DNA from 2 places in the Agarivorans sp. JK6 genome. Region 1 is predicted to be linked to the other one. Evidence: predicted binding sites of a transcription regulator. Region 1 holds the regulator's gene; the other holds the start of a gene.
The links. The regulator sigma-54, encoded in region 1, starts transcription at its own class of promoters, with help from an activator protein. The targets are predictions, from matches to a motif close to GTTGGCACGNNNNTNGNNT.
Positions count from the first base shown of each region.

Region 2: OV592_RS12600 (PEP-CTERM sorting domain-containing protein) is a predicted target of sigma-54. The motif match lies at 4,739-4,757, and genes of this name have one in related genera.

Region 1 covers NZ_CP113525.1:3,978,531-3,986,563, reverse strand. Annotated here, with positions in the region: gene rapZ (RNase adapter RapZ) at 1-74, opposite strand, end outside; gene ptsN (PTS IIA-like nitrogen regulatory protein PtsN) at 101-544, opposite strand; gene hpf (ribosome hibernation promoting factor) at 553-840, opposite strand; gene OV592_RS18350 (RNA polymerase factor sigma-54) at 865-2,367, opposite strand; gene lptB (LPS export ABC transporter ATP-binding protein) at 2,420-3,145, opposite strand; gene lptA (lipopolysaccharide transport periplasmic protein LptA) at 3,145-3,624, opposite strand; gene lptC (LPS export ABC transporter periplasmic protein LptC) at 3,650-4,207, opposite strand; gene kdsC (3-deoxy-manno-octulosonate-8-phosphatase KdsC) at 4,204-4,755, opposite strand; gene OV592_RS18325 (KpsF/GutQ family sugar-phosphate isomerase) at 4,755-5,720, opposite strand; gene OV592_RS18320 (calcium/sodium antiporter) at 5,760-6,728, opposite strand; gene OV592_RS18315 (ATP-binding cassette domain-containing protein) at 6,876-7,676, shown strand; gene mlaE (lipid asymmetry maintenance ABC transporter permease subunit MlaE) at 7,673-8,033, shown strand, end outside.
Region 2 covers NZ_CP113525.1:2,692,457-2,700,489, forward strand. Annotated here, with positions in the region: gene OV592_RS12575 (EAL domain-containing protein) at 1-779, shown strand, start outside; gene OV592_RS12580 (dCMP deaminase family protein) at 883-1,323, shown strand; gene OV592_RS12585 (alginate lyase family protein) at 1,860-3,110, shown strand; gene OV592_RS12590 (oligogalacturonate-specific porin KdgM family protein) at 3,179-3,934, shown strand; gene OV592_RS12595 (DUF4174 domain-containing protein) at 3,999-4,433, opposite strand; gene OV592_RS12600 (PEP-CTERM sorting domain-containing protein) at 4,790-5,578, shown strand; gene OV592_RS12605 (alpha-amylase) at 5,647-7,788, opposite strand.

The sequences.
Region 1 (8,033 bases):
CCGAGATCTTCCAATACTCTTAAGGCGACGGTTTTACCTGAACCCGAGCGCCCACTAACGATGATCAGTTCCATGATAATCCCTAAGGCTGATTAGAGTATTAGGCTACCATGATGTCGTACAATTCGTCATCACTTTGTGCACAACGAAGTTGTTTACATATTTGCTTATCGTTAAGTTTTTCAGCTACTTGAGCTAGAGTATTAAGATGTTGCTTACATTGATCTTCGGGTACTAGTAATGCAAATACCAAGTCTACCGGCTTGTTATCTATAGCATCGAAGGAAATAGGGGGATCGCAACGCAAGAAAACCGCTGTGGCTTGATGCTGATTGTCGATACGGCCATGAGGAATAGCGATGCCTTGGCCAATACCTGTACTGCCCATTTTTTCTCGATTTAACAAGCTTTCAAAAATGCATTGAGTAGTGGTATCAAGCTGCTTGGCGGCCAGTTCGCTTACTATTTCTAGGGCGCGTTTTTTTGAAGAGCATTGAACTGCACTTTGGGTGCAGTCCAAGCTAAGTACTTTATTTAGTTGCATGGGGGTGGCTAACGTTTGTTAAGTTTTTCTTTATGTTTGATGACTTGGCGATCAAGTTTATCAATCAGACTGTCGATGGCGGCATACATGTCAGAATGCTCAGAGGTTGCAAATACTTCGCCGCCGTTTAAATGTAATGTGGCTTCAGCAATTTGGTTCAGTTTTTCTACGTTGAGGATGACGTGAACGTTATTGATCTGATCGAATCGTCGGGTGAGTTTGGCAAACTTGGTGTGGACATATTCTTTCAAAGATTCAGTTATTTCTACGTGGTGTCCAGTAAGGTTAATTTGCATAGATATCTTCCCCTTTTAGTGGCCTTAGATAAGGCTCTTACGTTGGTTAGAAGGTGGAATTGCTAAAGACTCACGATATTTAGCAATCGTACGTCTTGCCACCTTGATCCCCTGATCTGCCAAAATATCAGCAATTTTGCTGTCGCTGAGTGGTTTACTGGTATTTTCGGCAGCTACCAGTTTCTTGATTAATGCACGAATAGCGGTTGATGAGCACTCACCCCCGCCATCGGTAGCCACATGGCTAGAAAAGAAATACTTAAGCTCGAAGATGCCGCGAGGTGTATGCATGAATTTTTGGGTGGTTACCCGGGAAATGGTGGATTCATGCATTTCTACAGCTTCTGCAACATCGTTCAGTACCATTGGCTTCATGGCTTCTTCGCCATACTCAAAAAACGCCTGTTGATGATGAACAATGCAGTTGGATACTTTTAATAGGGTTTCGTTGCGGCTCTCGATACTTTTAATAAACCACTTGGCTTCTTGTAAGTGGCTACGAATAAACTGGGTATCGTTAGCGTTGGTAGAGGTTTTACTTAAAGATGCATAGTGGGAGTTAACACGCAACTTAGGCATTGCATCTGGATTGAGTTCTACAACCCAGCGACCTTGGCGTTTTACAACCGATACATCCGGGATAACATACTGGGCTTGATTAGGCTCAACCGCGTTACCAGGCCGAGGTTCAAGCGTATGAATCAAACGCATGACTTCGCGTAGCTGGTCTTCTTTAAGTTTGGTTTTGCGGGCTAATAGACGAAAATCGCGATTAGCTAATACATCTATGTGATTTGAAACTACATCTTTGGCTTCATTTAGCCAAGGTGTGTCTTCGGCAAAACGGCTTAATTGGATTAGTAAACACTCTTGCAGCGAGCGCGCTGCTATACCAACGGGGTCGAAATGTTGGATGCGTTTAAGTACTGCTTCTACTTCATCTAGCTCTACATCTAAGTCATTGTTATCGCTTGAACGTAAGCCTTCTAGTAGCTGCTCACAGTCTTGGGTGAGGTAGCCCGATTCATCTACCGCATCAATAATGGCTAAAGCAATGGCTTGGTCTACTTCACTAAATGGAGTGAGTTGCATTTGCCACAATAAGTGGTCTTGTAAAGAGTCGACAGTTTCGCCCTGAAACAACATATCGTTGTCATCGCTCACGGCGCTGCCAGATGAGCTGGCTGGGGCAGAGCTGGCGCTGTAGATATCGTCCCAAGTAGAGTCAACAGGAAGGTCGTCAGAAACAGTTTCTTGGTTAATGGCATCGCCTGCTTCAATTTGACTGTTGTCTATGTCCGCAGTGGATTCGGCCTCGGTAGACTTCTCGTTGGCAGATTTAGCGTCGGTTGCGTCACTATCACTGGCGTGAGACTCATCCGCCTCAAGCAGAGGGTTACTTTCCAGAGCCTCTTGAATCTCTTGCTGTAAATCCAGTGTTGAAAGCTGGAGTAAGCGAATGGCCTGTTGTAACTGGGGGGTCATGGTTAACTGCTGACCAAGACGCAACTGCAAAGATGCTTTCATTAACTACCGCTGTTCCTTCTTCTTATTGTCTTTTTTTAAACTTGCACTTTAACTATAGCTTGAATTGTTCTCCGAGATAAACTCGTTTCACATGTTCGTTTTCGAGAATTTCTTCTGGCTTTCCTGAGGCTATCAATTCGCCTTGGCTAACGATATAGGCATGCTCACAAACATCGAGAGTTTCTCGAACATTGTGGTCGGTAATTAGTACACCTAGACCGCGATCACGTAGGTGTTCAATGATCTTTTTAATATCGATAACAGAAATAGGATCTACCCCTGCGAAGGGTTCGTCAAGCAAAATAAACTTAGGTGCGGCGGCTAGAGCTCTAGCAATCTCAACTCTCCGGCGTTCACCACCTGACAAGCTCATGCCTAGGTTTTTGCGAATATGGCCAATGTGAAACTCTTCAAGAAGGTCGTCTAACGCACCAATTTGTTGCTCTTTATCGAGGTCTTTTCGGGTCTCTAATACGGCAAGAATGTTCTTCTCCACAGATAAGCGGCGAAAGATAGACGCTTCTTGCGGAAGGTAGCCAATGCCTTTACGTGCACGAGTGTGCATCGCTGTACTAGAGATATCGTCATCATCGATGAGGATTCGGCCTTGGTCACGAGGCACCAAACCCACCACCATGTAAAAAGTGGTTGTTTTGCCAGCGCCATTGGGACCTAACAAGCCAACAATTTTACCGGTTTCTACATTTAGACTAACGTTTTTAACGACCTTACGGCCCTTATAGGCTTTAGCTAGGTTTTCAGCAATTAGGGTACTCATTATTGCTGGTCTTCCTTGGGCGTTAGTTCGTCAAGCTGCTGCGGTAGGAAAATAGTAGTTACACGGCTGTTTTCGTCGCCTTGTGCCACCATTTCTTGTTTGTTGATGCTGTATTTGATCATTTTACCTTTTACCAAGCTCTCTTCTTGTTTGAGTTGAGCATTGGTAGTGAGTGTTAGCGTTTGGGTTTTTAGGTCGTAACGCACTTCGTTAGCCTCAGCTTCAATTGGCTTGCCGCTATCAAGTAATTGATAAAACGTTGCTGGTTCGCCTTTAGCGATCATTACTTCGCTGCCTTTTTCCTCGCTACCAATAACACTGAGTTCTTCGGCGTGCATTTTAATCGAGCCTTGAGTCACCACAACATTATTGTAAAAGGTAACTCGGTTTTCTTTGATATTGACCTGCTGGCGGTCAGCATCAACAATAATTTGTTTGTTGAAGTCGTCTTCTAGTGCTTGTGAACCCCAAGAAAGCATAAACAAGCTAGCTGCAAGTGCTAACTTACTCTTGTGGGTTGTGGTAAACCGCTTCGATATCATCTAATAAAGTCACTATTTCGTTGGCTAAATCACCGTCCATGCCAACGCCATACAGTTCGTATGAAGGGCCATAAACGGTAACAGGTTGATCGCTGCTCATGGTTTCTGTTTGCAGGTCGATCTCCAATTTTTCGGTTATTAAGTCGCGAACATACTCGCCACGGCTTAAATTTTTAATTACTACATTGTCATTTAAAATGACGTTTTGCTGCTGCTGTACTGTAGCGTGATCGGCCACAATTTGCCATACAGGTTGGCTTGGATCTGGGTACACTAAGATCTTTGGTTGAGCAAAAGTTGTGTGCTTAAGTTGTTCAAAAAACTCCATTTCCTCAGCGTAGATCCGATAGCGCGGGCTGCCGTCTTCGCCAAAACTCACGCTGTAGAGCTTTTCGGCAACAAAGTTTGGTTTGCTGGCTTCGCGTTTAGCACTTAGCTGCTGAGTTTCCGAAGGACTCAGCTGCCACAGCACCAAGGCTAAGATGAATAAGCTCGCAAAGAACCAGGTTGGGCGATTCATACACTCATACCTTGAGCATTATCAAGCTCGCCTTTTGCTTGCAGTATTAGATCGCAAAGCTCTCGAACCGCACCAAAACCGCCACGGGTTTGGGTGATAAAGTTGGCACTTTGTTTACACAAGGGATGAGCATCTTGCACGGCTACACCTAAACCACAGGCGCGCATTACGGAGGTGTCGACCACATCATCGCCAATATAGGCTACGTTTTCAGAAGCTAATGACAATTGTTCAAGCATTTGCTGGTAGGCGACGAGTTTGTCTTGTTGGCCTTGGTAGATACGAGTAATTCCTAAAGCCTGCATACGCTGTTGCACAATATTAGATTGGCGGCCGGTGATGATAGCGACTTCGACGCCGATATTCAGTAGCGCTTTAATGCCAAATCCGTCGTGGGTATGAAAGGCTTTAAGTTCTTCTCCGTCATTGCCCATATAAATGCGACCGTCTGAGAAAACCCCGTCTACATCGCAAACTAAAAGTTTAATTTTTGCTGCCGCGTCAAAATTGCTTTGGCTTACCGCGCCATAGGGCGTGTTAATTGTCACTAGTAAACTCCAGCTTGTAATAAGGTATGCATATTAAATGCACCCACAACGGCTTTATTGTTCAGCACAAACAAACCGTTAATAGACTTGGTTTTCATCAATTTTAAGGCATCAAAAGCTAGCCAATTGTTGTCAATTACTTTGGGGTTTTGCGTCATCACTTGGCCAATTTGGGTATCGTGAATGTCGATGCGCTGATCAAGGATACGTCGCAAGTCGCCATCGGTAAAAATGCCGGCCAGCTGCTGCTTGGAATCAAGTACTCCCACCATGCCTAAACCTTTGGCGGTGATTTCGAATAGCGCTTCGCGAATAGTTTGTTCGACTGTTACTAGCGGAATTTGTTCCCCAGTTAGCATTAAGTCGCTCACACTGAGTAGCAGTTTTTTGCCTAAGGTTCCGCCTGGGTGGGACAGGGCAAAGTCGTCGGCTGTAAAGCCACGAGCTTCTAATAAAGCAACTGCTAGAGCATCGCCCATTACCAAGGTGGCAGTAGAGCTTGCTGTTGGTGCTAGCCCTAAGGGGCACGCTTCACGTGGCACTGAGATGCATAAGTGATAGTTGGCCTGCTTTGCCATGGATGAGTTGGGGTTACTAGTCATGGCAATAGAGCGCACACCAATGCGGTTAAACACCGGGTAAAGAGACAATATTTCCTCAGATTCGCCTGAGTTAGACAAAGCTAATACGATATCGTCGGCGGCGATCATGCCTAAGTCACCATGGCAGGCTTCGCCAGGGTGGACAAAAAAAGCGGGTGTGCCAGTAGATGCTAAGGTGGCAGCAATTTTGTTGGCAATATGACCTGATTTACCCATGCCTGTGAGGATAACTTTGCCCTTACAGGCCAGTATCATTTCGCAGGCAGCCGCAAATTCTTGGTCTATATATTGGTGAAGGTTATCAATACCTAAGCTTTCAATTTCTAGTACTCGCTTAGCAACAGCGATGTAATCAAATGACACTCACTTCCCCTTAGTTTTAAAATTAGTGACAACAGCGGCTTATGCTAAGAATAATAGCATTTGGTAGCCTATGAAGCCGCTTAACAATAAGCCGCCTTCCCATCGAGATATCTTACGGCTTTTACCAAAACCCATGGCCATTACAAACAGCACCACGGTTACACCCATCATCACATAAAAATCGCGGCCCGCAGCGTTGGCGTCGATAGGACCTGGCGCCAACATGGCTGGTACCGCCAATACAGCCAAAATATTGAAAAGGTTAGAACCAATAATGTTGCCTAAAACTAAATCGTCTTCTTTTTTTATCACGCCTGCGATACAAGCAGCTAGCTCTGGCAAACTGGTGCCGATGGCAATAATGGTTAAGCCGATAACGAGGTCACTCATACCGAAGTAGCGGGCAATTTCGGAGGCCGAGCCCACTAATAAATCAGCGCTAAGAGGTAGCACCACCATACCTACCGCTAACCAAAACAATGCTTTACCAGTTGGCACGTCATTAGGGACTTCCGACTCAGCTTCCTCAACCATTGGGTCTACGGTGTTGCTATTACGTTGGCGTAGGGAGTTAACGATTAAGTAGGCCATAAGCGCTATAAATAAGATAAGTAGAACAACCCCTTCAAGGTAACCCAGTTGTTGGTCGTGTAATACCCAGCCCGCTACTGCAGTAGCACCTAACACCATCGGTAGTTCTCTAAACAGAGTAGAAGAAGATACCAGCAAGGGTTTGAGCAGCGCAGTTAAACCTAGTACTAAGGTAATGTTGGTAATATTAGAGCCAATGACATTACCCACCGCGGTATTCATTTTGCCTTCTAAAGATGCGGTGGCAGAAACCATAATTTCGGGGGCCGACGAACCTAAGGCCACAATGGTTAAGCCAATAATCATTGGTGATAAACCAAAATTATTGGCGATAGCAGCCGCACCAAAAACAAAACGGTCGGCACTCCATACCAATAATGCTAAGCCAACAATTAACAATAAACATTCAACTAGCATGCAAGTCCTTAAATTAAAAAATATCCGCGATGTAAAAAAATCGAGGCATTGTCGGCATTTTCCCGGTAAAAGGGAAGAGTTTAGCCTTGAGTGTAAGCAATTATCTCAATAATATGTCTGCCTTGGCCAATCAAGATTGCTCACGGAGTGGCGGATAGTTTGATTGAAGTAAAACAACTGGCGTTTCAACGCGGTGATAAAGTCATTTTTGATGGCTTAGACCTACATATCCCAACCGGCAAAGTGACAGCCATTATGGGGCCTAGTGGAATTGGCAAAACAACACTACTTAAATTAATTGGTGGTCAGTTAAAGCCGACTGCTGGCCAAGTGCTGATTGATGGCCAAGATGTTCATCAACTAAAGCGCAGTGATTTGTTCAAATTGCGTAAACGTATTGGCATGTTGTTTCAAAGTGGCGCTTTATTTAGCGACCTGAACGTTTTTGAAAATGTTGCTTTTCCATTGCGTGAACATACCAAGCTACCCGAGCCGGTGCTGCGTAACTTAGTGTTGATGAAATTGCAGGCAGTAGGCCTACGCGGAACAGCCGAGTTAATGCCTGGCGATTTATCTGGTGGTATGGCGCGTCGTGTGGCGCTAGCTCGTGCGATTGCTTTAGAGCCAGAAATTATTCTTTATGATGAACCTTTTGTTGGTCAAGATCCTATCTCGATGGGGGTACTGATTAAGCTTATTCAAGGTTTGAATCAAAGCCTGCAACTCACTTCAGTCATCGTTTCTCACGACGTGAATGAGGTGCTAAGCATTGCTGATTATGTCTTTGTTATTGATGGCCACAGTGTTCTAGCACAAGGGACGGTTGAAGAAATTGCCAATAATCAAGACCCTCGTTTAGCCCAATTCCTGCAAGGTCAGGCTGATGGACCCGCGGCATTTCACTATCCTGCTGAAGATTACGCGCAAGCATTAAAGGCGAGTTTATGATTGATGCTATTGTGGCCTTAGGCCGCAACACCTTATTACGTATTGGTGCGCTAGGGCGTGCCAGCTTAATGCTTTGGCATGCTCTACTATGTTTACCAAGCAAACAATTACTTAAAGATACTATCCGCCAGATTTACGTAGTAGGTGTGCAGTCTCTGCCTATTATTGTGGTTTCCGGTCTATTTATCGGCATGGTTCTCGCCCTACAGGGCTACCACATTTTGGTAGATTTTGGCGCCGAGACTAGTCTTGGTCCTATGGTGGCGTTGTCGCTGTTACGCGAGCTTGGCCCAGTGGTTACAGCATTGTTGTTTGCAGGTCGGGCTGGCTCAGCTTTAACGGCTGAAATAGGTTTGA
Region 2 (8,033 bases), 1.3 Mb from region 1:
TATGCTGCACCGTGTTCTTGGTATACCGACATCGCAGCCAGCGTCTTAGCCAGCGCTCTCGGCTTAAGTTAGCACTTAAAAACCACGAGTTTATAAACTACTACCAAGCTATTTTTGACACAAGAAACAGCCAGCTAGTCGCAGTAGAAGCGCTTGTTCGCTGGATGCACCCGGTAGATGGCCTGCGTTACCCAGATGCTTTTTTGCCCGATATTGACCGCTATCGTTTGCAAGTTGCTCTTACAGAACAAGTGATCAGTAACTTAAAGAATGACCTTCACTCGTTGTTAGCCAAATGTCCTCAGCTAAAAGTGAATATCAACATCACCGGGCAGCATTTAAAAGACGCGTCTTTTATTAAACAGGTGCTAAGCGCACATGCCGATTTCCCTAACTTGTGTTTAGAAGTAACCGAAACCGAACTAGTAGAAATAGATTCTCCTCAGGTACAACAATCATTGCAGAGCCTAAAAGAGCAAGGCGTTAAATTGGCTATCGACGATTTTGGTACTGGTTATGCCGGCCTACAATATTTACAACAACTGCCATTAGATGCCTTAAAAATAGACCGCAGTTTTGTAGTAGCCATTAATACCAATTCTCCACAAGCCAAAGTACTAGATGGCGTAATCGACTTAGCCTTAAACCTAAATCTACAAATAGTGGCCGAAGGCGTAGAGAATCAGCAACAAGCAAATTACCTTATTTCTAAAGGCGTTTATTTGCACCAAGGTTGGCTCTATGGCAAACCACAGGCTATTAACAAATTTAGCGAGTAAAGATTGGCTGTATTGCTTGAGCTGTTTTTTGTAATGTTTATCAATACTTGCAAGCCAAGGCGTTCAACCGCACAATAGCCGCGTTAACGAAGGAGTAAGACAAATGGTTTCTAAATGGGCTAAGCGCTTTTTTCAAATGGCAGAACTCGTGGCTTCTTGGAGTAAAGATCCCTCTACTCAAGTGGGGGCCGTGATCACCGAGAGTAACCGCATTGTTTCTTTAGGCTTCAATGGCTACCCACACGGTATATCTGACAGCGCAGAAACAGACAACAGAGAAATGAAACTGCTTAAAACCTTGCATGCTGAAGAAAATGCAATTCTGTTTGCCAAACGAGATTTGTCTGGCTGCGAAATTTGGGTTACTCACTTCCCCTGCCCTAACTGCGCGGCAAAAATTATTCAAACAGGGATTGCAACCGTGCATTGCCCAGAACAATCTGAAGACTTTTTATCGCGCTGGGGAGACAAAATTAAAGTTAGTGAAGATATGTTTAGCCAAGCAGGTGTTGCTGTTGATTGGTTGCCGCTAAATCAAAACTAGTCTTTCATATTTTTATGGGTTGTTGCTTCGACAGCCCTTTGATATGTAGTACAAAATAGAGAAACAGAGTCTACTTTTAGGCTTACAAAGCCTTTGTCATTATCTAATCAACACTATTAATTAATCCATACAAAACCGTTTTTAGTTTTAGCCATCAACAAGATTTAGCCTTGATAAGCATTACGAAAATCAGTCACTTATATCCATGCCTTTAATAGCTTTTACTCTTATTCCAATCCAATAAACAAATTATTCAATAACTTATAATCTTACGATAAAGTGTTTTTTCAGCTAAGTTTCTACTTTGCGCTAAACACCAATTTGTTGTTTCAATTCTCCCTTAAACAAGGTTGATTAGCTGTTTAAGCTCACATTTCTTTACGCTAAACCTCATCTAGCCCACAGTTTTTAACCTTTTTCTTTTAATCATACAAAAATATTTAATAATCTGATCGGGTTCACAGATACAAATCCAAAATCCCAATAGCATATTTGTATTACATTAATACTAGTAGCGAAGTCACCTCTAAGGACTAATGATGACAAGTTATAAACCTTTAGCTTTTGCAATTTGTATCGCAACCAGCTCAAGCGCTATTGCAGCCGAATTTGTATTTGTGAAAGAAGAAGTATTAAAAAACAACCGAGTATTGCTGCATTCTGAGAATGCTCCAGCAACCATGACTCAAAGCTATGAGCGTTTGTTAGAAGAAGCAAAATACGCCACCAAAGCCGGTCGATTTTCGGTGACCGATAAAGGGATGACTCCTCCTAGCGGTAACAAAAACGACTATTTAAGCATTAGTCCTTATTGGTGGCCTGACAAAAATAAAGCTGATGGCCTTCCTTGGAATCGTATTGATGGCAAGGTAAATCCAGCATCAAAAACTAGCGAAACGGATTCTAAACGCTTAGGTAAGTTTACCCGCTCAGTCAGAGCCTTAGCTATAGCCTACTATTTTAGTCAAGACGAGCAATATGCAGAAACGGCTATAGATTATATTCGTACTTGGTTTTTAAACCCTGAAACACGAATGAACCCAAACATGAACTATGCCCAAGGTGTGCCAGGCCGAGCTGAAGGACGCCGCGGAGGAATTATTGATTCACGTTCGTTTGCAGACAGAATGTTAGACGCAATTGCGATGGTGTCTCAGTCTCCCGCTTGGACAGAAGCAGACGAGAACGGCATTAAACAATGGTATGGCGAATACTTAGATTGGTTGCTCACCAGCGAATTGGGTGGAGGCCCTAAAGGCGAAGCCTATGCTGAAAACAACCATGGTTCTTGGTATGACTTGCAAATTGCAGGCATCTCCTACTTTTTAGGCAAAGAATCAATTGCCATGAACGCGGTAGAGAAAGGCAAAATGCGCATAGACAGTCAGTTTAGAGCCGACGGCACTCAACCACATGAATTAGCGCGCACTCGCTCTTACCATTACAGCTACTTTAATTTAGATGCTTTATCTGGTGTTGCTCAAGTGGGCGAAAAAATTGGCATAGACCTATGGAATTATGAATCTCCTAAAGGTGGTTCATTAAAAAAAGGTATCGAGCTGTTAGCTCAATATCAAGACAAAGCAGAAGACTGGCCTTACCCGCATAAAAAAACTCCGCGAGTAATGCGCATGATGCCAATTTATCGTAAAGCGGCCCTAGGCATGAGTGACCAAACCTTATTGGCTCTCTCAAAATCGGGTGATTTTTCTCAGTTTACTGTTAAAAAGAATCTCGCCGAAATTTGGGCTGAACGAGATATAGAACTGTTATACCGAAAACAATAACAACTACCCTAACTCCCTAAATAAAAACTAGGCCTGTTAATGGGCCTTAACTGGAAATGGAATTTATCATGACAAAAATGAAAAGCCTTTCAATTGCAATTGGTGCACTTTTAATCGCAGCACCTGTAGCTGCGGGTCAATTAGATTTTCGTAGTGAATACAAACACGAAACAGAAGCTCACGCCTACCGAATTAAAATCGGTGATTCAACTAAAGTAAGCGATGCTGGTCAATGGAACTACAGCGTTGAGATGAAGTTCTTTAGCGGTAAGAATGAAGACGGCGAATACGGCGGTTTTCTAGAAAACTTACAACGTGGTGACTCAGAGTTTGACTTAAGCTACAAACACAAGTTGAACAAAAAGTGGTATGTCCAACCTGGTATGCCAATTACCTTTGGCGATGAGCGCGTAACTTATAAACCGCAGTTTCGTGTAGGTTATACCTCAGATTTCGGTTTAAAAACAGCATTGCGCTACCGCTACGAAATTCGCCAGTATGCCGATGGTAAGGAAAATGGGGAAACTTGGTACAAATCTAAAATCACTTTAACTGGTGGCTATAAAGTGAAGAGCATGCCAAACCTTAAGTTGGACTATGAAGCAAACTACTGGAAGAGTCATACCTATGAGTGGGACGCAATTGCCGGTAAAGCAAAGGATCCACAATTCAACAATGGTGATGACAACTGGGACGCTGGTATCTTCATCGGTTACCAAATTGAAAAATGGCGTCCATACGTAGAGTTTTGGAACTCAAGCGTTAGCTCTAAAACTGACCAACGCCAACTTAAAACCCGTGTTGGTGTTAAATACAAATTTTAAACATTTCGTAAATACTTAGCTTTCCTTCTTTAAAGCCAAGCAGGTTTTCTGCTTGGTTCTTTTTTTATGCAGAGCACACACTAGCATTATTTAGCATTTCTTGTTTGCGCATCGGCATTGCATCAATAATTTCAAATACTTCCTGCCAATTGGTAGTCGCGCCCCAGCGGTGTTTTTCGTGGCCATCTTTACCAATTAACACTGCTATGTGCTTGTTATCTTCTACCTTATATTTATCACGCAAATAAGAGACCCCATGGCTTGCTACTGGGCCAGTTTTGCCTAAAGCTTGTTGTGGTGTCATCACCACAACAACAAGATCTCGTTCTTGGATCTGACAACGATAACGCATTTCATCTGCTAGAAATTGTTCAACTGCGTGGTCTTGTTGTGGCGCAAAAAACAACACACTCCGGTGTGCCCAATAGTCGCTGTCTAAAGGATAAGACATAGCAACGCCACTAATGGATAACAACATAGCTGCGATTACTTGTTTCATAACAATTCCCCCATTCTCTGCTATTTAGAACGGAGCCTTAGGAGATAAAGTTCAATTTTTCGCCACTTAATAAAAAGTCTGCTGGTCAGAATTTTTTACAGCAATAACTGAGTCTTTGTAAGTGGCTAATATCAAAATGAAAAACCATCCACTCAAGCTACAAGGGAGTTTATTTACAAAAACATTAATTAATGTGATAAGTACAGCACCCTGCTATTGGTAACAAAAGTGTCATTAATGTTTACATAATTCCTTGATTTACCAGCCCACGCTTTCTTAAGTACTGATTTTTATAACTTTTACATCTTGGCGCAATTATTGATTTACAGGGTGTTCACTTTACAAAGGAATGCCTAATGCTAATCACTAGAAATATAATCTCTGTAAGCTTGTTGCTACTCACCGCGCCTGTTCAAGCAACTATCATCGCCTACGATATGCTAAACAGTAGTAGCCTTAATGTAGTCGATTATCAAAACCCATTTAGCCAACAATTTGTTAGTGATCAGGACGGCTTCGATAAATACCAAGCAGTTCCAAGTGCCAGCATTCCAAATAGCTTGATTGATTCAAGCTTAAGTAACCCAAGTGATAGCCTTGGTATTGTTGATTCACAAACTGACCAAGAAAGCTTTTTTGGCGTAAGTGATACGCTAAATCCAAACAACCCAAGCGGTGATACGCAAGCAACTTGGCAGTTTGATATTAGTGGTTTTTCCTTAAGTTCAATTTCTATTTCCATGGCTGCTATGGGTGATTTTGAATCATCTGATCACTTTAGCTTTAGCTATGCAATTGATGCTTCCCCCATTCAAATACTGTTTGCTAGTGCTGTTGATGAACAAGCCAACCAGAGCTACACCATGGCCAACGGGAACCAATACCTACTAAACGACCCCCTATCTATAAACGGTCAGGTGCTAAACAACCAATTCCAGCAACTTAGCCAGAGCCTAATAGGCAGTGGTTCAATACTAAGCTTGTACTTTAACGCAAATCAAAATGGTGGGACTGAGGCATTCGCCTTTAGGGAGATTATCGTTAACGGAGAAAGTCTACTAGCTAGCCAAGTACCTGAACCAAGGAGCATTTGGCTGGTGCTATTGGGCTTAGTCGCGCTAAAGATGAAGCGCAGCCAGGTTTAAAGCAAATAAAAAAAAGCGACAGCATAGATTTACACTGTCGCTTTGCTATTACCGCTTATTTCTTGTTGTTATTGCTTTATGCCAGCAAATACCACAACCACTTTGTCGTCACCTTTGGTGCGACTAAAAGCGTAAGGTTGATCGCTTATCTTGTTATGTTCACCTGCACCAATGGCAACATGGCGGTCTCGGAACTGACCCACCGTTTGCCAGTGTTTTACTAGCGCTTGGCGATCTGCTTCTTTAGCAATTTGCTCCCAGTTCATAAACGAACGAGTTGGAGAGTCGAAGGCATCCGATTGTGGCCCACGCGGTCTGCCGCTCTCATCACCATAATACAATTGCACGCCACCAGGCATCATGAGTAATGCGGTACCGGCACCCGCTTGTAGCGGTAAGTCTTCATAGTTTGAGTAGAACAACTTGGTATCGTGCGAACTAATGTAAGTAAGTAAGTTAAAGGTTGGATCGCTGTTTATATCTTTGGCGTAGCTTGCATACATTTTTTCATTTTGCGCCAAACACTGCGATCCTTTAAGTGCTGCACTTTCACCAGCGTACTCAAAGTTAATTAGGCTATCCATCCCGTTGTCGAAGTAAAAGTCGCGGTAAGCGCCGTGGTGCCATACTTCACCCACCATCCAAAATGGTTTGTCATCAATGGCTTTCTCTGGGTTTTTACTCTTCCATTCAGCTAAAGCGTCGGTAGCTGCATCTTTTAACTTAGCCCACACTTCAGGCTCTACATGCTTAACAGTATCAGCCCTAAAGCCATCAATACCGTAATCACGTACCCAGTTAGTATGCCATTCAACTAAGTAATCCAGCACCGTGTAGCCTTCACGCTCTACTGCTTTGGTATCTTTTTTGTTTTTAAGAATCGGCGGCAAACCTACGTGTTTAGTGCTCTCAGTCAATAAGTCAGGTAAACCTGCTAGGTTCATGGTGATATCATCACCACCAGGTGCGGTGTAACCTGCCATGCCACTGCGAACCCAATCAGGTCCCCACCAGTTATCTACCCACTCGCTAGAGCTCCAACGAATAAAGTTGTTATAGCGGTGCCAGTTATGTCCTTTATCAAAATCAGGCTGCCAATCGGCCCACTTTTCTGGAACAGGAGCACCAGGCGCCATTGCGTTAATGCCGAAGGTTTGCATGTCATCCATGGTTGGATAACCCACGTGGTTAACTACCACATCAACCAGCACTCGAATGCCGCGTTTATGAGCTTCGTCAACAAAGCGACCAAAATCTTCTTCACTGCCTAGGTTTGGATCGATTTTAGTAAAATCTAAAGCCCAGTAGCCATGGTAACCATAGAATGGGAAGCTGCCTTTATCGCCGCCACCCACGAAACCATGAATTTGCTCAACAATAGGCGTAACCCAAATAGCGTTCATGCCTAAGTCTTTGATGTAATCCAATTTAGCGGTAATACCGCTAAAGTCACCACCTTGGAAGGTACCAATTTCCTGTTTACCATCTGCCTTACGATTCAGCGGATAATCATTACTGGTGTCTCCATTGTTAAAACGGTCAGTCATGATGAAGTAAACGCTCGCGTTATCCCATGAAAACTCACTGGCTTTGGCGTCTGCAGCCTCCAGCAACAAGATACCGCCGCTAGCAGGGTCTGGCTGCATGGTAACTTTACCATTAGCCACTTTCTGGGTTTCGCCAGAATAAAAGTCTTTAACGGTTTGACCATTTTTAAAGGTGGAGCTTACGTCAACAGTAACCGGCTGCCCATCCCATGCAATACAATCAACCGCTGGCGGTTTACGTTTAAAGGTTGAAGCTTGTGCTTTGCGTGAAACTTGTAAGGTAGGTTTGTCTGCATCTGAGTTATCTAAAATTAACTCGTAGTTACCCGCAAACAATATTTTCAACTCGTAATACTGTTCTTCAGCACAATTACTCAAGTCGTGAGGTTTTGAAAAACGAAGTTTACTTTCTTCAGCAGGACCAAAACGCAAGCCACACTGCAAGCCTTCGTCAGAGATCTGAACTTTGTAAGTCCCCTTCTCTAGCGGAACAGTAATTTTATATTTACTTTTTCCTGCAAATTTTAAGCGCTGCTCAACATTTACACCGCTATCGGCATAATTCATGTAAAGAGGCGTTTTGATCATCGCTGCCGACAAGTCCGCCGAACCACCCGCCATAACAAGAGCCGCACTCAATAAACCTAGTTTAAAACCTTTCATTCAACCTCCATGGTATTTACCTATCGCAAACTGCGCGCAAACACCTCGTTCAACTATTTGAAGTGATGAAAACAAAAGCTACTTAAGTTTTCACTAACAAAGCATGATTATTTGCGAATTTTATGACTGACAGCGCTTTCATTTGGCAAAACAGCACGTTCGCCGTCATATACACATTCATTGGCGCGTGCCCCTTGCTGCACCTGTGATGTTGTTTTATGATGTCGGGTCTTTATTGTGGTTAT